Regions from separate parts of the Stenotrophomonas tuberculopleuritidis genome, predicted to be linked through region 2. Evidence: riboswitches for the same ligand, from Rfam matches in the RefSeq annotation. Region 2 holds a riboswitch; the other holds the start of a gene.
The links. Region 2 has a riboswitch for thiamine pyrophosphate ahead of thiC (phosphomethylpyrimidine synthase ThiC). Riboswitches for the same ligand answer to the same signal wherever they lie in the genome.

Region 1 (12,148 bases), 1.0 Mb from region 2:
TGGGGCCAGTTGCGACAGCTCCACGGTGCTAGGCTGGGCACCAAGCGCTGCACCTTCCTCCACGTTGTTCCGATACGGGCCTGACCCATGACGGATGCCACAACGACGCCCGCCCCCGAGCTGTTCGCGGCACTGCGCAGCCTGCTGCGCGATGCCGCCGGTTCATTGCAGGTAGTGCACGACACGTCCTCGCATTTCTACGCCAACGCCCCCCACCCGGATGCCAAGGGCAAGCCGCAGTTCTTCGGTGCCGTGAAGGTGTCCGGGCGCAAGCACGCCTTCCACTTCATGCCGGTCTACGAATTTCCCGAGTTGCTGGCCGACATCAGCCCGGCGTTGAAGAAGCGCATGCAGGGCAGATCCTGCTTCAACTTCGAGCGCTGGGATCCGGTGCTGATGGATGAGCTGGCGCGGTTGGTCGCGCAGGGCACGACCCGTTACCGCGCGCTGGGCCGGCTCTAGGTCGCTCTGGCCGAACGGCACGGCCGCAGTCAGCGTTGGCGCAGCGGGCCGCCGTCAACAGACCCCGGCCACCCCGACATCGTTCACCCCGCAGCGCCGTTTGGTGGCTTCAGGACTCGCGGGTACATCACCGCCGAGTTCCCTGAACGGCAACTTCATTCATGTACCGGTCAGTACAATATTCAGGGTCGATTTCACCAGCAAACGGATAATTCACACCTGTCGAACGCCCCTCTTCCCTCCCCTCCCGAGGGGCGTTCGACGAAACCAAAATAATGAAAGGTGTGTCCCGATGATCAAGAATTCGCTGCTTGCCCTGGGTCTGCTGGCTGCCCTGCCGTTCGCGGCATCGGCGGCAGATGGCCTGTCGTACAACTACGTTGAAGGCGGCTATGTGAACACCGATGCCAAGGGCGGCGACGCCGACGGCTGGGGCGTGAAGGGCTCGGTCGCCGTGCACCCGAACTTCCACATCTTCGGCGACTACAGCGCGCAGGAGACCGACACGTTCAAGAACGATGTCGACCAGTGGCGCATCGGTGCCGGCTACAACTACGGCATCGCACCCAACACCGATCTGGTGGCGCGCGTGGCGTACCAGAAGTTCGACATGAAGCACGGCCTGGACTTCAACGGCTACTCCACCGAAGTCGGCGTGCGCACCGCGTTCAACCCGTACCTGGAGGGCTACGCCCTGGCCGGTTACGAGGATTACAGCAAGAAGCACGGCATCAACCCGGACGGCGAGTTCTACGGCCGCGTCGGCGCCACCGCCAAGTTCAACCAGAACTGGGGCGTGAGTGGCGAAGTGAAGCTGGCCAAGGCCGGCGACCGCGAGTGGTTCGTGGGCCCGCGTTTCAGCTGGTAAGACATCGCTCTGTCGTTAGTGCGTGTAAATGGCGTGTGACCTCTCTCCCACCCGCCATCCGAAGCCCGGCCTCGCGCCGGGCTTCTTTTTTTTCTGCGATCAATCGCGCTGGAGGATGCGCCTGCGGGAACCGGACTGAGAACCGCTCCGTCCACTGCAGGAGCGTTCCGCTATGATCGCCGCACATCGCGCCGCGCGATGCGCCCGCCTCAAGCCCGCAGGAACCGTCGTGAACTCCCAGCCCGCACCTATCACCGCGCTCAACCACACGCTCGACAACGAACCGCAGCAGATCACCGCGCCGTTGACCCATTCGGCGGCGTTCCTGGTGTTGACGGTGAAGGACGATGCGGCATCGCTGGCGAAGGTGCGCGAGGTGCTGGGCAGTACCGACGACCTGATCAAGAACACCGCCATCCGCGACATCGAGCGCACCTTCACCTGCAACGTGGCCATCGGCCACCGCGTCTGGCAATCGCTGGTCGGCAGCACGCCGCCGCGCGAGCTGGCCCCGTTCCGCGAGATCAAGGGCGCGACCCACACCGCCGTGTCCACGCCCGGTGACCTGCTGTACCACATCCGTGCACGCACCCAGGATCTGATCGTGGCGTTCGAGCGTAACCTGCTGATGGCCTTTGGCGATGCGGTGGAGACGGTCGATGAGGTGGCCGGCTTCCGCTACTTCGATGGCCGCGACCTGCTCGACTTCGTCGATGGCACCGCCAACCCGGAAGGACTGGCGCTGCCGGAAGCCACGATCGTGGGCGAGGAAGATCCCGCGCATGCCGGCGGCAGCTACGTGGTGGTGCAGAAGTACCTGCACAACCTCGACGCGTGGCGCGCGCAGAAGACCGAGGCGCAGGAGGCGATCATCGGCCGGACCAAGCACGACAACATCGAGCTGGATGATGCGCCGGCCGATGCGCAGAAATCGCACAAGACCCTGTGCACCATCGAAGACGCCGACGGCGAGCACGAGATCCTGCGCGACAACATGCCGTTCGCCAATCCGGGCCGTGGTGAGTACGGCACCTACTTCATCGGCTACACCCGCCGCCTGTGGGTGATCGAGCAGATGCTCGAGCGCATGTTCATCGGCAATCCCGCGCCGCTGCACGACCGCATCCTCGATTTCTCCACCGCCACCACCGGCGTGACTTTCTTCGCGCCTGCGCGCAAGGTGCTGGCCGACCTGGGCGGGTAGCTCCCCACGCGCTGCATCGACGGGGCGTGGAGAGCGCGCGGAGCAGCCACGCCGGGTGCGGCGCCAGCGCCCGCCATCTGCCTGTCATCTAGGGCGCCCACCATGGCGCGCTGGATGGGAGTGCAGGAGGCAGGCGATGGCCAGGACCGGGAACAGGAGCGGCGCACGTCGCTGGTGGCGGCCGCTGGCCGCCATGTTCGGGGCGTTGGCACTGGGGAGTGCCAGCGTTTCCGCGCAGGACGCCCCTGCGCACTGGATGGCCTATGCCGCCGCCGTGGGCGGTCAACTGCAGCAGCGCCTGCAGCAGGAGCAGGACCCGCAGGCGCAGCGCGTGCTGGAATGGCTGCAGGCACACCCGGACACGCCGACGCCGTTGCCGGTGAGCGTGTGGATCGGGGTGGACGGTCGCATCTCGAAGCTGGAGTTCGTCAGCCTGGGCGACGCGCAGGTCGACGCCGACCTGCGCGCGACGTTGCAGGCCGCGCCGTTGCAGGCAGCACCGCCGGCCGACATGCGCCAGCCGCTAAGGCTGGGCCTGGTGCTGGCGCCCCGGTAGATCGGCGTCCCGCGCAGGCGGCGCTGCGGCATTCGCCGGGCATGATGGCCCGGCGCTACCGGGCGTGGGCCGCCTGCGGTTCGCGCGCGGCCGCACGCCAGGCGCGCAGGCCGAACACGGCCAGGCCGAGGAAGAACACGTACAGCGCGGCGGTCACGTGCAGCGACTTGAACAGGTAGGCGCCGACATACACCACGTCCACTGCGATCCACACCCACCAGCAGGCCGCGTGCCGGCGTGCCTGCCACCACTGCCCGACCAGGCTCAGCCCGGTCAGCAGGGCATCAAGCCAAGGCAGCGCGGCGTCGGTGAAGCTGTGCATGACCGCACCCAGGGCCAGACCACCACTCACGCCGATGGCAAGGTCGCGCAGCAGCGTGCCGCGCGCCAGTGGCACGATGCGGATGCTGCCTTCTTCGGCCGCATGCTGGCGCCAGTTCAACCAGCCATAGACCAGGAAGCCGCCGAAGATCACCTGCAGCAGGGTGTCCGAGTACAGCTTGGCTTCGGCGAACACCAGCCCGTACAGCGTCACCGACAGCAGGCCCACCGGCCACGCGACCAGCCGGCGCCGGGCCATCAGCCAGACGCCGAGGATGCTGCACAGCGCGGCGCTCCACTCGAGCATTGCCCCGCTCACAGCGCGAACGTCACCGACAGGCGGGCCTGTCGCGGTGCGCCGGGGAACAGGTAGTAGTCACCGCCGCTGCTGCCGGTATCGCGCCAGTAGAAGCGGTTGAACACGTTGTCCACCGACAGGTTCCAGGTCACCGCACGGTCGTGCAGGCGATGCCGGAAGCGCAGGCCGGCATCGAACACCGAGTAGTCCGGGGCGCGCACGCCACCGTCGGCGCGTGCCACGTTGGCGCCGGCATAGCGCCAGCCACCGGTCACGTCCAGGCCCTGCACGAACGGCAGCGCGTAGGCCAGGTGCACGCTGGCGCGCACCTTCGGCACGTTCACCAGCTGATGGCCTTCCTGGGTGGGCGTGCCGGTATCGCGTGCGCGCGCCTGCAGCACGCTGGCGCTGGCCACGATCTGCAGCGCGTCCGTCAGCTGGCCGTTGGCGGTCAGCTCCAGGCCGCTGTGGGTCTGCGTGCCTTCTTCGACAAAGGTGTAGCCGACATCGCTGCTGTCTGGCTTGGCGTACTGGTAGGGCTGCGAGATGCGGAACACCGCCGCCCCCAGGGTCAGCGCCTCGACCGGCACGTACTTCACGCCCACTTCCAGCTGCCGCGACTGCACCGACGGCAGGAAGGTATCGGCGTTGCTGGTCCAGAACGGCGCTTCCTGGCCCAGCGAAATGCCGCGCACGTAGCTGGCGTAGGCATTGAGCTGGTCGGTCGCCTTCCACACCACGGCGGTCTGCGGCAGGAAGCGCGACAGGCGGCTGTGCCGCTGCGGGGTGCCGCGCTTGTCGTAGGCACGTTCGTCCAGGCGCACGAAGCGGCCACCGGCCAGCCACTGCCAATCGTCGCCGAAGCTGATCCGGTCCAGTGCGAACACGGCGGTCTGACGGCTGTCCAGGCGCCGCGCGGACAGGCCCGGCATCAGCGGCGACGGCGCGAACACTGGCACCTGTGCATCGTGGATGTTGCTGGTGCCGACGTACTCGTTGACGCTGGGGCGCTTGTCGACGGTGCGGCGGAAGTAGTCGGCACCGACGGTCAGCTGGTGGCCGACACTGCCGGTCTGGAAGCGGCCGCGCAGCTCGGCGCGTGCCTGCTGGTTGCGCCGGGTGTCGTCCGGGCTGCGGTAGTCGTAGACATCGTAGTCGCCATTGGGCGCGAAGTAGTTGCCCGGTACGCTGCCATCGGCGCACTGCGTGGCGTAGTAGCAGCCATAGGCGAAGGCCACGTTGTCATCGATCACCGAACGGCTGTGGCCGACCGACACGCGCGACTGCCAGGCGTCGTTGAAGTCGTAGGTGTGCAGCGCGGTGATGTTGGTGCTGGCGATATCCACCGGGCGCTGCCACGGCTGGAAGCCGAGCAGGAATTCGCGGTCGACGCCGCGCGGAAGATCGCGTGCGCCGAGCAGCTGGTAGCCGGAGACCGAGCGCTGCGAACTGGTCTGGTAATTGGCATCCACCTCCAGCTTGCCGCGCTCGCCGATCAGCCAGTCGGCGGCCAGCGAATAGAAGTTGCGGCGGCCATCGGCATGCTCGACGTAGGAATCGGACGCATCCCATGCAGCGTTCAGGCGCACGCCGAAGCGCGGGGTGATCCAGTGGCCGACATCGACTGCGGCATAGCGCGAGCCTTCCGAATCGGTGCCCAGGGTGACCGTGCGCACCTCGGCCGGCCGCTTGCCGATGTAGTTGATGATGCCACCGGGTGCCATCACCCCGGCCGCCAGGCCGGCTTCACCCTTGAGGATCTCCACCGCCTGCACGTTCTCCAGCGCCAGCCGCTGCTCGCCGGCGATGGACAGGCCGTTGAAGCGGTAGCCGGTGGCGGTGTCCAGCGCGAAGCCGCGGATGGCGATGTTCTGGTAGTAGCCGACCGGCGCATAGGCATCGCCCAGCGAGGCGTCATTGCTGGCCAGCTCGGACAGCGAGCGTACCTGGCGACGGTCCAGGTAATCGCGTTCAAGCACGTTCACCGACGCCGGGGTGTCCTTCCACGATCCGCCACCGAAGGCATTGACGCGCGACGTATCGGCAGCCGGCCTGCCGGCCTGCACGCGCACGGCGGCCAGCTCGGTGGGCGTGCGCGGGGTGTCGGCGGTACTGCTGTCGAGGTCGCTGGCATGCAACGGCAGAGCGGCGCAGAGGGCGGCAGCGAGCAGGGTGGGGCGCAGGGAACGGTTCATTCGATTCGTCTTCAGACAACAAGGGAGACGAAGCGACGGCGCGCAGCTGCACCGGCCCGGAACGGGGGTGTGGCTGTGGCTCAAAGCTCCCTACGCCGGTGCAAACCGGATCAGGTTCCAAGGGACTCTCTCAGCCTGGCAGATCCAGGCACCCCCGCTTCAGGTGACCATTTCACTACAAATGGTACGGATTTGCGAGCCGGCACCCTTCAGGCGACGCCTGGCGTCGATCCGCCGCGCGCCCCGCGCAGTCCGCGGCGCCGGATTCACGCCGCCGCGTGCAGCGCCTGCAGCAGCGCCTGTCCCGGCGCGGTGCGGAACCAGGCCGCATGGCCGAGCATGAACGGCTGCCAGGCCACATCCGCATTGGCGGTCGAGCCGGTGATGCCCTCGAAGTACTCCACTTCGGACAGTGCGAAGTCGAAGTGCACGATCGGCAGCAGGTCGGCCAGCAGGTGCACGCGCGCGGACGACAGCGGCAGCACCTGGCGGTAGCCGTCCAGCAGGGCCAATGCCACGTCGATGCGCACCGCATCGGCGCCGCGCTCCAGTTCCAGCCACGCCACCGCGTTGCGTTCGATCGCGGTGGCAAGGTCGAACACTGCGCTGGTGGGAGAGGCCAGCCCGAAATCCAGCACGCTGCTGACCGTGCCGTGCTGCCAGAGCAGGTTGGAGACATGCCAGTCGTTGTGGGCCCACAGCCGTGGCTCGTCGCGCAGGCGTGCGGCCAGGCCGCTGTGCCACGGCAGCACATCGCGCCGCAGCTGCGCTTCCCAGGGGATGCGCGCCAGATAGCGGGCCAGGCCCGGCCGCTGGCCGAGGTCGGCCTTCAGCGCGGCGATGGGATCGTCGGCACGGATCAGGTCATCGCGTGCCACCAGCAGATGGGTGCTGCGCTGCGGCGCGCGATGGCCGGACGCCGCGCGGTGCAGGCGGGCCAGCATGGCCCCGGCCGCGCGCGCCTGCCCGGTGTCGGTCAGCAGGGTCCACGAGGCGGCATCGCGGTACAGATCGTCACCGGCAGCCAGCGCGTGCAGCTCGTAGGTCCACGGCCCGTGTTCGATCGTGGTGTGGCCGCTGCGGGCGGCCAGCACCGAGGCCACCGGCAGGCCCGCCGCCGCCAGGTGCGCGATGAAACGATGCTCTTCTTCCAGGACAGCCGCGCTGCGCACGCTGCGGTGGTGGCGCTTGAGGAACAGCAGGCCCTGCACGCCATCGACCAGGGCGGCGGCAGACAACGGCCGCGGGCTGTGCCAGCGCGGCTGGGCGTTCATGGCCAGCTGCGGGAACTGCGCCCGCAGCGCGGCGATGTCGGCCGCGACGATGGGCGGCCAGTCGGCGGCGACCTCGTCGTTGTTGAGGCCCTGCACGCGATGAAGGGAAGAAGTCATGCCACGGCCGCTGGTTGCCAAGGAACATCCGAGGCTGCGCATTCAACGCCATGCGCGGCACAGACGCAAACGGGCGGGTCATGGACCCGCCCGCCCGGGCTGCTGCGCGCGCTGTGCGCCTTACCAGCCGCGATGGCGGCCGCGATCGTGGTAGTAGCGGCGATCGTGGTCGCGCTGCCAGCGCCGGTCGTATCCGCGATCGTAGCCGTAGCCGCGGTGGTAGCCACGGTCGTAGCGACGGTCATAGCGACGGTCATAGCGACGGTCGTAGCGCCCGTCATAGCGGCGGTCGTGGCGGTCGGACGTGGTCAGGTTGCCGATGGCGCCGCCGGCAACGGCGCCACCCACGGTGGCCGCCGGGTCGCCGTTGGAGATCAGGTGGCCCGCCACGCCGCCGACGACGGCACCGACCACGGTGCGCTTGTCCTTCCTCGACATCGCGCTGGCATCGCTGACCACGGCCATGCCGGCAAGCAGTGCCAGGGCCATCGCCAGTCCACGGAAGCTGGGTGCGGAAGTGCTGAGCATGTTGGGTTCTCCTGTGAGGTGCATGCCACGGTGGGCAGGGAGGGCGCGGGGCGCCCCGGCTGCCGTGGGTTCCACGCTGGGATCCGGACATTGCCGGAACATTGCGTGGGCGCCCGTGCGGCGTGCGCATTCATCTAGCGGCAGGCGGCATGAAGCAAGGCTGAAAGCGCGCCCGCCGCTCAGCTGCCAGAAAGGAAAAAGGGCCGCGCACTGCGCGGCCCCTTTGCCTGCCTGCCGGAGGGGTTCAGTGACCCATGCTGCGCTGGGCCTGCTTCACCTGCTCCTGCTGGGCGTCCTGCTGCTGGAGCACATTGGGTGCACCGTGCACCGCGCCGCTGCTGAACGCCAGGCTCTGCTCACTGGCCGCGCGGGTTTCCACCGCAGCGCGGCAGGCGGCCGGATCGCCGGCGGTGCCCTGTACGGCGAAGATCCGCTCGCCGTTGCTGCTCGGCACCACCGCATCGATGCGCTGCATGCCGCTGGCCTGGGCTTCCCGGGTCAGCGCGGCGGCGGCGGCCTCCAGTGCATGCCGGTCCTTGAAGGTGCCGGCCGGCAGGCCTTCCAGGCCCGTCACCGCCTGGTTGTACATCGGGTTCTGCGGGTGGCGCTCGTCGTTGAGCAGCGGACGCTCACGTGCGTCCTTGATCGCTTCCAGGGTCTTCGGACCGATGATGCCGTCCACCGTCAGGCCGTTGTCCTTCTGCAGCTGGCGCACCGCGGCCTCGGTATTGCGGCCGAGCCGGCCGTCCTCGACCAGCGGCTTGCCATCGGCCCCCACATAGCCCAGGTGGCCCAGGTCTTCCTGCGCCCTGCGTACGCTTTCGTTGTGCGCGCCGTGCCTGTGGATCTCGTTGCCGGTCGGCGCCTTGTCCTGCGCCGTCGGTGCTGCTCCGGCCGCGCCCCTGGCCTGTGCCTGGTCCTGCTGCTGGCTGCGGTTCTCCAGCAGGTCGCGCGCCTGGTGCAGCGGGTCGGAGGCGAACAGTTTCCAGTCGGGGTTGTCCTTGACCTGCTTGAGGTAATCCTCCACCGGCATGGTATGCACGCCCAGCCTGCCGGTGGACTGGCTGATCAGCAGCTTGTCGGTGTTCGGGTCGCGCACCACCATCACGATGTGGTCGATGCCGTTCCAGTGCTCGTGCTTGGTCCTGGCGGTATCCAGGCCGATGACCATGCCTTCCTTCAGCGCGCCCGGCACCAGGATGTCGTCGCGCTTGAGCAGTACGCCCGAGTCCTTGTACGCGTCATGCACGATGCCGCCCGAGCCGGCGAAGCCCAGCTTGATCTTGTCGGCATCGGTGAAGACGGCGCGGCCGGCCTTCTGGTTGATCTCGTCCTGGGTCTTGTTGAGCATCGTGCCGACCCAGCCGGAGCAATCGATGTAGCCCTGGTCGACGTTCTTGCCGGTGATGCCGTTGCCCCGGTAGTACCGGCTGGATTCAATGTTGATGGCGTACTTGACGTTGTCGTACTTCACGCCGGCGTTGTATGCGGCCTCCAGCGAGATACCCGGCGCATCCTGATTGGCGGCGGCGGCAGTGGCGGCCACGGTGGCCGCACCGGCCGCCACAGCGGCCTGCGCCGCCGGGGTCACCGGCTGTGCCGGCGCTGCCTGCACCGGGGCCGGGCGCGCCTGCGCCTCGCTGATCGGCGCGATGTTCTTCTCCGGAATGCTGATCGCATCGTACTTGCGGTCGTAGTACTGGGCGAAGGTACTGGCCAGGTCACGATCGTTCATCGTGCGCATCTCGGCACGGGTATGGCCGGTCAACGCTTCGACGTCGCTGCCGATCTGGCCCATGATGCGCGGGCGCATGTCGATCGGGTTGCCGCGGCCGTCGCGGACCACGCCGAAGGTACCGGTGGCGATCGCGGTCTGCACCGAGCCATAGCCGGCCGCACCCTGCTGGTGGGCCAGGTACAGGTCCAGGCCGGTCGGCGTGGCTTCGCCGGACAGGTACGGGTGCCCGGTACGCTCATGGCGCTTTTCCATGTCCGCCAGGTTGCGCTTGAACATCTCCGCGGCCGCTTCGGTATTGCGGGTCGGGTCGTACTCATGGCCGCTCAGGCCGTACTGGCGCGCCGACGACGGCAGGAACTGGAACAGGCCCTTGGCATCGGTCCTGTCGTTGTGCGCACGCTCGTCGAAGCGGCCACCGGTCTCGATGTGGGCAAAGCGCAGGAAATCCTCGCTCGGGATGCCCTTGCGCTGTGCGACCTGCTCGATGATGTCGAGAACTTCCTTTTTGCTGTAGTCACGTTGTGCCATGACATTTCCTCTGGGGTTGATGGAGCGGCGCGATGCCGCGATACGCCAACCGGACTCATCCGTGAGTCATCAACATGTCGGTCAACAGGTGCTGCGTAAACGAACCGGTTACTTCTGGACGTAGGCCTTGGTGGCTGCGTCGTAGGTGTAGTGCACGGCGTCGCCCGTACCCAGTGCACGGGTCTGGCCCGGGCCGGAGACGGTGGTGCCGGACGGGGTGACAGTGAGGGTCGGCAGGTCGCTGCCGGCGCCGGCGCTGAAGGACAGCGCGCCCTGGCTGCTGACGCACGGCATCACCTGGCCCTCGTCGCAGGCGGCCGAGTTGTCTTCGCCGGTGATGATCGTGCCGAGGCTGCTCCAGACCTGTCCGTCCTCGGTTTTTTCATAGTCGGGGTTGAACACCAGCACCGTGTAGCTTTCCACGCTGGTGCCGGTGGCGAAGGTGCTGGTCGGCACCGCCAGCACCAGCTTGCCGGCCGGGGTGCGGTATTCCTGCGGCTTGCGCTTGCTGTCGATCTCCGGCGCCGTGCCATAGGCACCGACCGACCCGATCGAACGCTCGGCGCCCTTCAGCACCCACGGACGGTCCGGCTTGTCGCCGGTCTGGGTGAAGGTGGCTTCGGTGAGGGTGACCCGGCTGTCCGGGCCGACGTCGTCTTCGCCGGGCTTGCCGAACTTCTGCGGCGTGTTCCAGGCAAAGCCGGTGTAGTAGCGGGTGCCGGCCAGTTCAAAGGCATGGCCGAACCAGAACGAGGCGACGCTGCCGTTGGCGACTTCATAGGAGACGGCACCGTCGCCATCGACGTCGTAGATGAAGTACAGCACGCTGCCGGCATCGGGCGGCGTTGCGGCGGCGGCGGGCGTAGGGGAGCTCTGCATCGGGGCAACATCCTGTCGTGGCGCGGGGGCGCCCTGTGGTGACGCGGTCGAGGTCGAAGGGGAGCATGCGCTGGCAAGCAGCGAAACGAGCAGGCAGGCGACGCCCGCACACAGGCGTGGTTGCGCGCGGACCGATCGGAACGGGGGAAGAATCAACATGCACCTCTCCATGGATTGCGGGCGTCGGGCAGGAAAGCCAACGCAGGAAACACCCCGGCCAGGCGGAGTGTCGTGAGGGGCCGGTCGATTCCTTCGACCTCGCAAGAACAACCCATCGCCCTTGATGATGGCACAGATGGCCCAGCGATCAAAGGGGGCGCCCGCGGGGCATCCGCCACTGTGATCGCGGTCTCAGATCTTGCCGTCGCGCAGGTAGTCGAACAGCTCGGCGTCACCCTTCAGCCCCAGCTTGAGCATGGCATCGCCCTTTTGCCGGCTGATGGTACTGACGCTCTTGTGCAGCTGCAGCGAGATCTCCTTCACCGTCATGCCGGTGCCGAGCAGACGCAGCACTTCCACTTCGCGCGGCGACAGCGGCTTGCCATCGCCCTCGCGCATGCGCCAGCTGCCGGCCTGCTCGACCCGTTCACGCAGGCTGCGGCTGATGTAGGACTGGCCCCGGTAGACCGCCTGGATGGCCTGCGGCAGCTCGTCCATCGACGAGCTCTTGTCGACCAGGCCGAGGACCCCGCTGTCGAGCACCATGCGCAGGATGGCCAGGTTGTTGGAGACGCTGAGCATCAGCACCGGCAGGTCCGGATGGTGGCGGCGGATCATGCCGATCATGGCGAAGCCATCGGCCTGGACGCTGCCGGGCATGGAATAGTCAGTGACCAGTAGGTCGCAGGGTTGGCTCTTCAGCAGCGCCATCAGCGCCTGGGCGTTGTCGGCCTCGCCGACGACCCTGCCGACCCCGCTGGATTCGATGACGGCGCGGGTTCCGATGCGGACCACGGGGTGATCGTCTGCGATGATGATGCGCAAGGTCATGCTCTAGTATGGCACCGGCACGCCGGACCGCGACCGTCGCGGTCCCTGGCAGGACTTCCAGGAGATCGTCGCAGATGGGCAGCTGGGCCGTGCGTGGCGTGATCCTGCTGATGACCCTGCTGGGCTGGGCGGCCGCCGCCCAGCCGGCGCCGGGTCCGTTGCCGCTGAGCCCCCTCCAGCGCGACTACCT
Region 2 (12,148 bases):
CGCTGGACGTGCTGAAGGGCGGTGGCTCTGCCGTCGATGCCGCGATCGCCGCCAATGCGGCATTGGGCCTGATGGAGCCGACCGGCAACGGCATCGGCGGCGACCTGTTCGCCATCGTCTGGGACCCGAAGACGCAGAAGCTCTACGGCTACAACGGCTCGGGACGCTCACCGAAGTCGCTGACGCTGGCCGAGTTCCAGCGCCGCGGGCTGAAGGAGATTCCCGCTACCGGCCCGTTGCCGGTGTCGGTGCCCGGCGCGGTCGATGGCTGGTTCGCCCTGCACGAGCGTTTCGGTCGCAGGCCGATGGCCGACAATCTGGCCCCGGCCATCCGCTATGCCCGCGAAGGCCATCCGGTGGCCGAAGTGATTGCCTACTACTGGGATCGTTCGGTGCCGCGCCTGTCGAAGTACCCCGGCTTCACCGAGCAGTTCACCATCGACGGCCATGCCCCGCGCAAGGGCCAGATGTGGAAGAACCCGAACCTGGCCAGCACCCTGCAGAAGATCGCCGACGGCGGTCGCGACGCCTTCTACAAAGGCGAGATCGCCCGCACCATCGGCGACTACTTCAAGGCCAACGGCGGTTACCTGAGCTACCAGGACATGGCCGACCACCACGGTGAGTGGGTGGAACCGGTCAGCAGCAACTACCGCGGCTACGATGTGTGGGAACTGCCGCCGAACAGCCAGGGCATCGCCGCGCTGCAGATCCTCAACGTGCTGGAAGGCTACGATTTCTCGAAGATTCCGTTCGGCTCACCCGAGCATGTGCACCTGTTCGTGGAAGCGAAGAAGCTGGCGTTCGCCGACCGCGCGCGCTTCTATGCCGACATGGCGTTCCAGCCGGCACCGGTGCAGAAGCTGGTTTCCAAGGAGTACGCGGCGCAGCGTCGCGCGTTGATCTCGATGGACAAGGCCCTGAAGGAAGTGCAGCCGGGCACCCCGAAGCAGCTGGAAGAGGGTGACACCATCTACATGACCGTGGCCGACGCCGACGGCATGATGGTGTCGCTGATCCAGTCCAATTACCGTGGCATGGGCAGCGGCATGGCACCGCCGGGACTGGGCTTCATCCTGCAGGACCGTGGCGAGATGTTCGTGCTGCAGAAGCACCATCCCAACGGCTACGCGCCGGGCAAGCGACCGTTCCAGACCATCATCCCGGCGTTCATCACCAAGGGTGGCAAGCCCTACGCCAGCTTCGGGGTGATGGGCGGCGCGATGCAGCCGCAGGGCCATGCGCAGATCGTGATGAACCTGGTGGACTTCGGCATGAACCTGCAGGAAGCCGGCGACGCACCGCGCATCCAGCACGAAGGTTCCACTGAACCGACCGGGCAGGCCACGGCAATGAGCGATGGCGGTGAAGTGAATCTGGAAACCGGATTCCCGTATGAGACGGTGCGCGCACTGATGCGCAAGGGCCATCGCGTGGTGTTCGCCGATGGGCCCTATGGCGGCTACCAGGCGATCCTGCGTGATCCGGAGACGGGCGTGTATTACGGCGCGTCGGAGAGCCGCAAGGACGGGCAGGCGGCGGGCTACTGAAGTTTCCCGGCCAACGGGCGCAGCCCCCTCTGCGGTGGTGGTGGTTTCAATGATGCTTGGCTTGGCCGGGCGGGCGGGTTGTCTGGGGGACGCTGCAAGTACGCCCATGTAAGCTCGGTCGCCGCATGCTCGTGTGCGCTGTCCTGCGCACACGAGCAAGGCGCCATCGAGCCCCATGGGTGAGGGCGCTTTGCTTGCGAGGCACTGCTTCGCAAGCGCCCGAACGCCCAGCCGCCAGCGGCTGGGCCGGGCTGGGGGTTTACGGCGTGTCCTGCCCACCCACTCCGCCCCACCCAACCAGCAGAAAACCAGAGCCGCTCTGGCTCTCGAACTCGCTCTTGCTTGAAAGAAAAGCAGTGCAGCCGCAGGCTGCAAAACACCATCTTCAATCCTGATCCTGCGCGCGCGCCGCCTCCGCCTGTGTTTCCTCCTGCGCCGCCATCTCCCGCGCGATCCACGCATCGATCATGTGCCGCTGGCGCTGCGTCTGCCGCCGCTCGCGCGTGTACTCCTGGTCCAGCACCCGGTACAGCGACACCATCACCAGCACCATCAGCAGCGCGAACGGCAGTGCCGCAATGGTGATCATGCCCTGCAGTGCATCCAGGCCACCGGCCAGCAGCAGCGCCGCAGCGATCAGCGCGACGGCGATGCCCCACGCCAGCTTGCGCTTCAGGGGCGGATCACCGGCCTCGTCCGTGGACATGCTGGCCAGCACCAGCACCGCGGAGTCGGCCGAGGTGACGAAGAAGATCATCAGCAGCACCAGCGCCACCACCGCCAGCATCAGCGAAGCCGGCAGGCTGTCAAACAGGGTGAACAGCACGGTTTCATAGCCGTTGCCGAGCGCCTGCACCAGATCGGCATGACCGAAGATCTGTGCCCACAGCGCCGTCCCGCCGAACACGGCGAACCAGAAGAAACCCAGCAGGGTCGGCGCCAGCACCACGCCGATGACGAATTCGCGGACGCTGCGGCCACGCGAGATGCGGGCGATGAACGAGCCCACGAACGGTGCCCACGAGATCCACCAGGCCCAGTAGAAGATCGTCCAGTCTGCGACCCAGGTGCTGCCCGAGAAGGGCGACATGCGCAGGCTCATGGTGACCAGCTGGTTGAGATAGGAGCCCAGCGTGGTGGTGAAGGTATCGAAGATGAAGCCCGTCGGCCCCAGTACCAGCACGGTGGCCGCCAGCAGTGCGGCCAGGGCCAGGTTGAAGTTGGACAGCCATTTCACCCCGCGCTCGACACCACTGGCGGTGGACGCCATGTACAGCACGAAGGCGATGGCGATGATGGTCATCTGCATCGGCACCGTGGCCTGCAGCCCGAACACGCGCTCCACACCGGCCGCGATCTGGATGGTGCCGAAGCCCAACGTGGTGGCGACACCGATCGCGGTGGCGACCACGGCCGCGATGTTGACCACGCGGCCGATCCAGCCGCGATGGTGGCGGCCGATGATCGGCTGCAGCATGTCGCTGACCAGGCCACGGCCGTTGCGGTTGAACTGGAACCAGGCCATCGCCAGGCCGATCAGCGCATAGATGGCCCAGGGGTGCAGGCCCCAATGGAAGAACACATAGCGCATGGCTGCACGCGCGGCGTCCATGCTTTCGGGCGCAAGTCCCTCCGGGGGCTTGCTGAAGTGCGAAATCGGCTCGGCCGCACCCCAGAACACCAGGCCGATGCCCATGCCGGCGGCGAACAGCATCGACATCCAGCTGGCCCGCGAGAATTCCGGCTCGGCGTCTTCACCGCCGATGCGCAGGTTGCCGAAGCGGCCGAACGCCAGGTACATCAGGAACACCAGCGCCAGGAACACGACCAGCAGGTACAACCAGCCGATGCCGCGGATGAGTTCACCGAGGATGCTCTGCACCACGGCATTGAAGGGCCCCGGTGCAACGCCGGCGAGCAGCACCAGCAGCAGGACCAGTGCGATGGAAACGCGAAACACCATGAAGGGGCTTCTCCGATCAAGGGATTGAGGGGAGCGAGCAGAGCTTGCAGCGAAGGGCCGGCGGCTGGGGCACATACCGGGCAGGGGCGCTGCATACGGCGGAGGAAACGCCGGTGGCAGTGGCCCGATGCGTCTACACGTTACTGAACGCGGCGTCACGATTGCGTTAATGACCCGCGGCCGCGCCACGCGAGGGGCGTGCTGTTCGCAGCAGGGAGCCGCAGCTCGGCGGCGGACAGATCCAACCCGCAATGCGCGTGCTGTGTGCTCTAATGCACGGCAAGAAGCGGGGGTACCGCGGCCTGGTGGCCACGGTTGAGACAGTCCCTTGGAACCTGATCCGGCTCATACCGGCGTAGGGAAGCTTTGCAATGCAACCGCACCCGGCCCCCGCCCAGGGAGTGTCCGTGCGCGGGCGCAGTGCGCCGCCGCTTCGTCCCTGACCTTCCTGGACGATGCCCGATGAACGCACAGCCCTCCGCCCTGCAGCAACAGGCCCAGCAGCTTTCCGAAACCGTGACCCGGCCGATTCCCGGCTCGCGCAAGATCCATGTGCCCGGCTCGCGTCCGGACATCCAGGTGCCGATGCGGGAAATCGCGCTGACCCGCACCCCGACGGCGTTTGGCGGTGAAGAGAATGCACCGGTGACTGTCTATGACACCTCCGGTCCGTACACCGATCCGGCGGTGCGCATCGACCTGTCGACCGGGCTGCCGGCGCTGCGTCGTGGCTGGGTGGAAGCGCGCGGCGATACCGAGCAGCTGCAGGCCCTCAGTTCGTCGTTCGGCCGCGACCGCGAGCACGATCCGAAGCTCGACGGCGTGCGTTTCCCGGCCCGCAGCCTGCCGCGCCGTGCGCGCGCAGGTGCCAACGTCACCCAGATGCACTACGCGCGGCGCGGCATCATCACGCCGGAAATGGAGTTCGTGGCCATCCGCGAGAACCAGCGCCTGGATGCGATCCGCGATACCGCACTGCTGCAGCAGCATCCGGGCGAGGCGTTCGGTGCGTCGATCCAGAAGATCATCACGCCGGAGTTCGTGCGCGAGGAGATCGCCCGCGGCCGCGCGGTGCTGCCCAACAACATCAACCACCCGGAAAGCGAACCGATGATCATCGGCCGCAACTTCCTCACCAAGATCAACGCCAACATCGGCAACAGCGCCGTGTCGTCCGGCATTGCCGAAGAAGTGGAGAAGCTGGTGTGGGCGATCCGCTGGGGCGGGGACACGGTGATGGACCTGTCCACCGGCAAGCACATCCATGAGACCCGCGAATGGATCATCCGCAACTCACCGGTGGCGATCGGCACCGTGCCGATCTACCAGGCACTGGAAAAGGTCGACGGCCGCGCCGAAGCGCTGACCTGGGAGATCTTCCGTGACACCCTGATCGAGCAGGCCGAGCAGGGCGTGGACTACTTCACCATCCATGCCGGCGTGCTGCTGCGCTACGTGCCGCTCACCGCCAAGCGGGTCACCGGCATCGTCAGCCGCGGCGGCTCGATCATGGCCAAGTGGTGCCTGGCACACCACAAGGAGAATTTCCTCTACACGCATTTCGAAGAGATCTGCGAAATCATGAAGGCCTACGACGTGACCTTCTCGCTGGGTGATGGCCTGCGCCCGGGCTGCATCGCCGATGCCAACGATGCAGCGCAGTTTGGTGAGCTGGAAACGCTGGGCGAGCTGACGAAGATCGCGTGGAAGCATGATGTGCAGACCATGATCGAAGGCCCTGGCCACGTGCCGATGCAGCTGATCAAGGAGAACATGGACAAGCAGCTGCGCGAATGCGGCGAGGCGCCGTTCTATACGCTGGGCCCGCTCACCACCGATATCGCGCCGGGTTACGACCACATCACCAGTGCGATCGGCGCGGCGATGATCGGCTGGTTCGGTACCGCGATGCTCTGCTATGTCACGCCGAAGGAACACCTGGGCCTGCCCAACCGGCAGGATGTGCGCGACGGCATCATGGCATATCGCATCGCCGCCCACGCGGCAGACCTTGCCAAGGGCCATCCGGGCGCACAGGTGCGCGACAACGCCTTGAGCAAGGCGCGTTTCGAATTCCGCTGGGAAGACCAGTTCCATCTTGGCCTGGACCCGGAGAAGGCCAGGGAATTCCACGATGAAACCCTGCCCAAGGATGCGCACAAGCTGGCCCATTTCTGTTCGATGTGCGGCCCGCACTTCTGCTCGATGAAGATCACCCAGGACGTGCGCGACTATGCCGAGAAGGGCATGCAGGCGAAGTCGGAGGAGTTCCGCGCCGCCGGTGCCGAGGTGTACCAGCAGCGGTGATCCCGCCTGGGCAGCGCCGGGCCATGCCCGGCGCGACCGGCGCCTCACATCCTGCCCGGCTATGCTCGCCCCATCGCCCAGGGGAACAGGACGCCATGCCCATCGCCACCACCACCCGCTGGCTGGCCATTGCCCGCCGCCATCCCTCGGCATGGCTGCTCGCCGCGCAGCTGCTGGCGGTGCTGCTGTACCCGGCGCTGGACGACACCGCGGCCGGCCGCGCAGCGCTGGGGGTATTCGGCATGGCGGTGCTGGGCCTGGCGTTGTGGGTGGTACAGCGCAGCCCGCTGGGTACCTGGCTGGCCCTGCTGCTCGCCCTGCCGGCGGTGGTGTTCTCGCTGGCCGCAGCGCTGCTCGACCGGCCTGCGCTGGGTACCACCGCCCAGCTGCTGGAAAGCCTGCTGTACTTCTATACCGCCGGCGCGCTGATTGCCTACATGCTGCAGGATCACAAGGTGACGCGTGACGAGCTGTTCGCCGCCGGGGCCACGTTCACCCTGCTGGCGTGGGCATTCGCATTTGCCTTTGCGGTGTGCCAACAGTGGTATCCGGGCAGTTTCCAGGGCGCCGGAAGCGGGCCGCAGCGCACGTGGATGGAACTGCTTTATCTCAGCTTCAGCTTGCTGTCAGGGGTGGGTTTGAGCGACGTGGTTCCGCTGCACCCGCAGGCGCGTGCGCTGGTCATGCTGGAGCAGTTTTCCGGCGTGATGTACGTGGCCCTGGTGGTTTCACGACTGGTCGGACTGACCATGCTGCGGCGCTTCTGAAAATGAACGCCAGATAAAAATTTCGCGCCCGAAAGGGCGCGAATGGTGAGGCTTATTATGTGAATGCGTCGGCGAGAGAGAGCCTGATGTCGACCACGCGATAGGCGAGGTAACCTGCATAGGCTAGTATTCCGGGGCTTCGTTTTTTTTGCGGTATGCGCCGATGCTTTGTGCGGAATCTGGCTTCTTGCTGTGCCAAGGACGGAATCATGCCGATGGCGAACAGTGTCCGCGACCTGTTTCTCCCATTTAGCAGCGAATGATCAGCAGCGAAACCCCATCGCACGAACCCGATCGCATCCGCGTCGGTGACTGCATCGTCACTTTGTCCTCGCGCGAGGTCGAAGTGGTCGGTGCGCGTCGCCCACGGCGGCTGACGCCGAAGGCGCTGGGTGTGCTGCGCGCGCTGCTGCGTCAACCCGGTCGCGTGGTCACCCGCGACGAGCTGTTTGCCGAGGTGTGGCCGGACACGCTACCGACCAACGACGTGCTGACCCAGGCCGTGACCCAGCTGCGCAAGGCCTTCAGCGGCGGCGATGACAACGGCCAGGCCTACATCGAAACCATCGCCAAGACCGGGTATCGCCTGCTGGTGCCGGTGCAGGCGCTGGACGATGCCGAGGGCGATGCGCTCGGCGCAGCCGACGCCGGCGCCGCAGCGCCTGTCCCTGCCGCACCGGCAACCGCCGTGGCGCGCGCCGAGCCTGCCCGCCGCCGCTGGCGATACCTGCGCCGACGCGTGTTGCTGGTGCTGGGGGTGGCGATGCTGATCGCGTTGCTGGTGCTGAGCGTGCTGCTGCTGCGCCAGCCGGCGCCGCCGAGCTCGCCGCTGGATGCGGCGGTGGAAAACGGTACGCGGGTGATCGGCAGCCCCGCGAGGCCCTATCGGCTGATCACGGCAACGTCGGGTTTCGAGACCTATCCCACGCTGTCGCCCGATGGATCGCAGGTGGCCTACGAAGGCGCCAACGACGACGGCAAGGGCGGCAGCGCGATCAAGGTGCAGACCTCCGGCAATGCGCCGGCGCGCCAGCTGCTGGCACCGCCGGCCGGGGCCAGTGACCGCTTCCCGAAATGGTCACCGGATGGGCGCGAGATCGCGTTTGCCCGCTTCGGTGCCGATGCCAGCTGCCAGGTGCTGATCGCCAGTGCCACCGGCGGCGCCGTGCGCCAGGCCACGCGCTGCGACGGCACCGAACTGCTGAGTTTCGACTGGACGCCCGATGGCCGCGGCCTGGTGTTCGGCAGCATGGTCGGCCGCTACGCCCATCGCGGCATCCGCGTGCTGGATCTGGCTAGCGGGCAGTGGCGCGCACTGGACTATGCGGTCGAGCAGGATGACTTCGACTATGCGCCGCGCTATTCGCCCGATGGGCGATGGCTGGTGTTCGTGCGCAACCCGCAGCTGGGCGACCTGTGGCGCATGCCTGCCCAGGGCGGTACGCCCGAGCAGCTGACCACCGAGTCGGCCGAGCTGCGCGGCTGGGCCTGGCTGGGCGATGGCCGGCATATCGTGTTCGGCCGTCGCGTGGACAGCGAGGCCCGTCTCTACTACCTCGACGTGGAACGCCGCACGCTGCGCGATGCGGGGCTGGACGATGCACAGTGGCCGGCGGTCTCGCGCCGCGGCGACATGCTGGCATTCGTCCATCGCCGTGCCCAGTTCGGCGTGTTCAGGATGCCGCTGCAGGGGGGCGATGGCGAACGCCTGTTCGCCTCCAGTGGCCGCGATGGGCAGCCGATGGTCGCGCCCGATGGGCGGCAACTGGTGTTCAGTTCCGATCGCTCCGGCAGCTTTGCGCTGTGGTGGGCCGACATGCAGCGGCCGGAGTCGCTGCGGCCGATCGAAGGGCTGCGCCCGGAAGCGCGGCAGGCCCCGGACTGGTCGGCCGACAGCCGCCGCGTGCTGGTGGTGGGTCGCGATGAGCATGGCCAGGCCGTGGTCTATGAGATCGCCCCGCGCGATGAGCAGCTGCAACGCCTGCCGGTACCGGCCGAACAGCCGCTGCAGGCGCTGTACGGCGCTACCCCTGACCAGCTGCTGGTGGTCGAGCGCGATGCGGACCAGCACACCCGCTTGAGCCTGTTCGATCGCAGCACGCAGCCCTGGCGGCGGCTGGCCAGCCTGGAGGGGGTCTCCCAGGCGCGCTTCGACCGCAGCACGGGCCGGGTACTGTTCACCCGCCTGGCTGCCGGTGGCCTGTGGTCGGTGGACCCGGCGCTGGGTGCGGCCAGCGTGCAGCAGGTCAGTGAGGACCTGCCGACGCGGTGGCGGTACCGCACCTGGACCGTGTCCGGCACGGGCAGCATCGATTACCTCGGCAGCAGCGCGACCTGCGGCACCACCTTGGTCCGCATCCAGGCCGGCCGCGAAGCCCCGGTGCGCTGCCTGGACGCGCAACGCCTGAGTGCCGGCAACGGGCTGAGTGTCAGTGCCGACGGCAAGGCACTGTATCTGGCACTGGCGATCAGCGACGGCGCCGACATCGGCGTCATGCGGCTGCCCGCGCAGCCACCGGCGCCGTTCCCGGCCTTCTCCAACGTTTTGATATTGAAAGAGAAATTGTCTTCGTGATTTCTTCGTGATGATCTCGGGGCAATTTCGTGGGGATCTCGGCAGACCTTCCTGACGCGCTGTGACCTGATTTGGCAAAACGGAGGCCTGTACTTGGCAAATCCGTGGTGCCCCCATGCGTCAACTCTCCCTGGCCGATCGCGGCCAAACCGTTTCCCTGGACAAGGCGATCGACGATGTCTCGCCCACCTGTCTGGGGGTGGCCCGCCTTGGCAGCCTGCAGACCGCCGGCACCAGCTTCAGCGTCTGGATGCAGGTGCGGGGTACCTCGTGGGTGGAAGCCAAGGAAGGACGCTTCCGGCTGCGCCAGGGCGAGTGGATCGCGTTCGAGAAGGAATCGCGGCCGCTGGTCCAGGCCGGGCGCAACGGCCTGTGCGTGGGCATGAACCTGAACGCCGAAGCGCTGCGCGTGCTGACCGAAATGGCCGACTGCGGCCTGTATGCCGGCCGTGGCCAGATGAACCGCGCCGAAGCCCGCGTCGCCCTGCGCCTGTGGCGCGATGCCCTGGCCAGTGGTCAGCCGGCGCAGGCGCTGCGCCCGCTGCTGCTGCACCTGGCCGGCCTGCAGCGCAGCCTGGCCGACAACGTGCAGCGCTGCCCGGGCCGCTCGCGCAGCCGCAAGCGCCAGGTCTTCGGCCGCATGCAGCGCGCGCGCCTGTACCTGGAAGGCAACAGCCACCGGGTGGTGCGCATCGGTGAACTGGCCGAACTGACCAACTTCTCCAGCTGGTACCTGTCCAAGACCTTCCAGAGCCTGTACGCGGAAAGCCCGCAATCGCTGTCGGCACGCCTGCGCCTGGAGCGTGCCGCCGATCTGCTGCGCGATACCGACATGATGGTGGGGGAAGTGGCCGCTGCCAGTGGCTTCGACAACTGCTGCAGCTTCGCGCGCGCCTTCCGTGCCCGCTACGGCCAATCGGCATCGCGGTTCCGCGAGAACGGCGGGAAGCTTCCGCCACACTCCGCAAAGTCTCCGGTTGTGTCGCGCAAATACAGCGCTGCAACGCAATCGTAACGTGCTACGGCGTTTTAACACGCTACTAACACGTACCTTGGAGAGATTGATGAACGTTCGTATTCCCGCAGTGCGGCTCGGCTTGCTGCCGGCCGGCATTGCGCTTGCCTTGGCACCGTCCTTCGCTTCGGCGCAGGACGCAGCTGCCGGCGGCACGACCGACCTGGACCGCATTTCGGTCACCGGTTCGCGCATCCGCCAGGCGAGCATGGAAACCGCGCAGCCGGTGATCGCGCTGCAGCGCGCCGACATTGAAAAGCAGGGCTACACCAGCGTTGCCGACATCGTGCAGAACCTGTCGGCGACCGGTTCGCCGGCGATCAGCCGCGCCGATGCACTGTCCTCGGGCGAAGAAGTCGGCGGCCAGTACGTCGACCTGCGCAACCTGGGCCCGGAGCGCACCCTGGTGCTGCTGGACGGCAAGCGCATGGGCACCAGCACCGGCGGCTACACCGACCTGGCATCGATCCCGACCTCGGTCGTGGAGCGCATCGAAGTGCTGACCGACGGTGCGTCGGCCATCTATGGTTCCGATGCCATTGCCGGCGTGGTCAACATCATCACCCGCAAGAACTTCGATGGCCTGGAAGCCAGCGTCTACGGTGGCCAGTACGGCCAGGGCGACGGCCAGAAGCAGGTCTACAACTTCGTCTACGGCCAGACCGGTGAGCGCGGTTCGATCACCTTCGGTGCCGAGTACAGCAAGGAAGACGAGGTCCAGGCCAAGGACCGCGCCTTCAGCCGCTACAACAATGGCCGCTTCCATCCGTTCCCGACCGACGCCGAAGGCGCCAACGGCTGGTCCGCTGCGACCAACCAGGGCGTGCTGATCGACGGCAACGACAACTGGTATGTGCGCAACCCCGATGCGGCCGGTACCACCCTGGCCGACTTCCACGATTTCGGCCTGGCGGACTACACCAATGCCAGCCAGGAAATGTGGCTGCAGAACAAGCTGACCCGTCGCTCGGTGTTTGCCAACGGCAACTACGACCTGACCGACACCATCCGCGCCACCGCGAACGTGCTGTACACCAAGCGCACCGCCACCTCGCAGATTGCCGGCTACCCGTACCAGTCCGAGGTCTACGGCACCCCGCTGTCGGCCGACAGCATCTACAACCCGCTGGGCACGGATGCGAACTTCATCCGTCGTACCTCCGAGTTCCCGCGCCAGACCGAATCCGAGCAGGAAACCTTCCGCTTCTCGGCCGGTCTGGAGGGCTCGTTCGAGTTCGGTGACAAGTTCTGGGACTGGGACGTGGGCTACGTCTACAACCAGAACAAGGGCGTCAAGACCGGCACCGGCAACCTGTTCATTCCGAACGTGCAGAACGCCGTCGGCCCGTCCTTCATGGACGGCAACGTCGCCCGTTGCGGTACCCCGGACAAGGTGATCGCCGGCTGCACGCCGTGGAACCCGCTGGCGCCGTACGGCACCACCGGCAACGGTTCGCTGGCTGATCCGGCCCTGCAGGCCTACCTGTTCCTGCCGAGCCACGACACCTACACCAACACCACCAAGGCCTACAGCGCCAACCTCTCCGGTTCGCTGTTCACGCTGCCGGCGGGTGAGCTGGCCATTGCCGCCGGTTACGAGCACCGCGAAGAAAGCGGCGAGTACAACCCGGATGCACTGCTGCAGTCGGGCCTGAGCACCGACCTGGCCGGCGCGCCGACCAAGGGCAGCTACAAGCTCGACGAGTTCTACGTCGAACTGAACGTGCCGGTGCTGGCGGACATGCCGTTCGCCAAGGAACTGTCGCTGGACATGGCCGGTCGCTACTCCGACTACAACACCTTCGGCGACACCATCAACAGCAAGTTCGGCCTGAAGTGGAAGCCGATCGACGACCTGCTGGTGCGTGCGACCTATTCGACGGGCTTCCGCGCGCCGAACATCGCCAACATGTACGGCGGCACCTCGCAGACCTTCGACGCCTACACCGATCCGTGCGACAGCAGCTTCGG

Region 1: another riboswitch for thiamine pyrophosphate. It lies ahead of Q5Z10_RS00845 (TonB-dependent siderophore receptor); the one in region 2 lies ahead of thiC (phosphomethylpyrimidine synthase ThiC).

What each region holds. Positions count from the first base shown of each region.
Region 1 covers NZ_CP130831.1:191,147-203,294, forward strand. Annotated here, with positions in the region: gene Q5Z10_RS00820 (hypothetical protein) at 88-462, shown strand; gene Q5Z10_RS00825 (OmpO family porin) at 758-1,330, shown strand; gene Q5Z10_RS00830 (Dyp-type peroxidase) at 1,560-2,534, shown strand; gene Q5Z10_RS00835 (hypothetical protein) at 2,671-3,090, shown strand; gene pnuC (nicotinamide riboside transporter PnuC) at 3,146-3,718, opposite strand; gene Q5Z10_RS00845 (TonB-dependent siderophore receptor) at 3,727-5,904, opposite strand; TPP riboswitch at 5,975-6,070, opposite strand; gene Q5Z10_RS00850 (phosphotransferase enzyme family protein) at 6,171-7,295, opposite strand; gene Q5Z10_RS00855 (glycine zipper 2TM domain-containing protein) at 7,416-7,823, opposite strand; gene Q5Z10_RS00860 (peptidoglycan-binding protein) at 8,068-10,089, opposite strand; gene Q5Z10_RS00865 (hypothetical protein) at 10,198-10,968, opposite strand; gene Q5Z10_RS00870 (response regulator) at 11,320-11,958, opposite strand; gene Q5Z10_RS00875 (ATP-binding protein) at 12,033-12,148, shown strand, end outside.
Region 2 covers NZ_CP130831.1:3,871,282-3,883,429, reverse strand. Annotated here, with positions in the region: gene ggt (gamma-glutamyltransferase) at 1-1,550, shown strand, start outside; gene Q5Z10_RS17785 (BCCT family transporter) at 1,936-3,513, opposite strand; TPP riboswitch at 3,792-3,893, shown strand; gene thiC (phosphomethylpyrimidine synthase ThiC) at 3,976-5,820, shown strand; gene Q5Z10_RS17775 (ion channel) at 5,916-6,587, shown strand; gene Q5Z10_RS17770 (winged helix-turn-helix domain-containing protein) at 6,847-9,162, shown strand; gene Q5Z10_RS17765 (helix-turn-helix transcriptional regulator) at 9,278-10,177, shown strand; gene Q5Z10_RS17760 (TonB-dependent receptor) at 10,227-12,148, shown strand, end outside.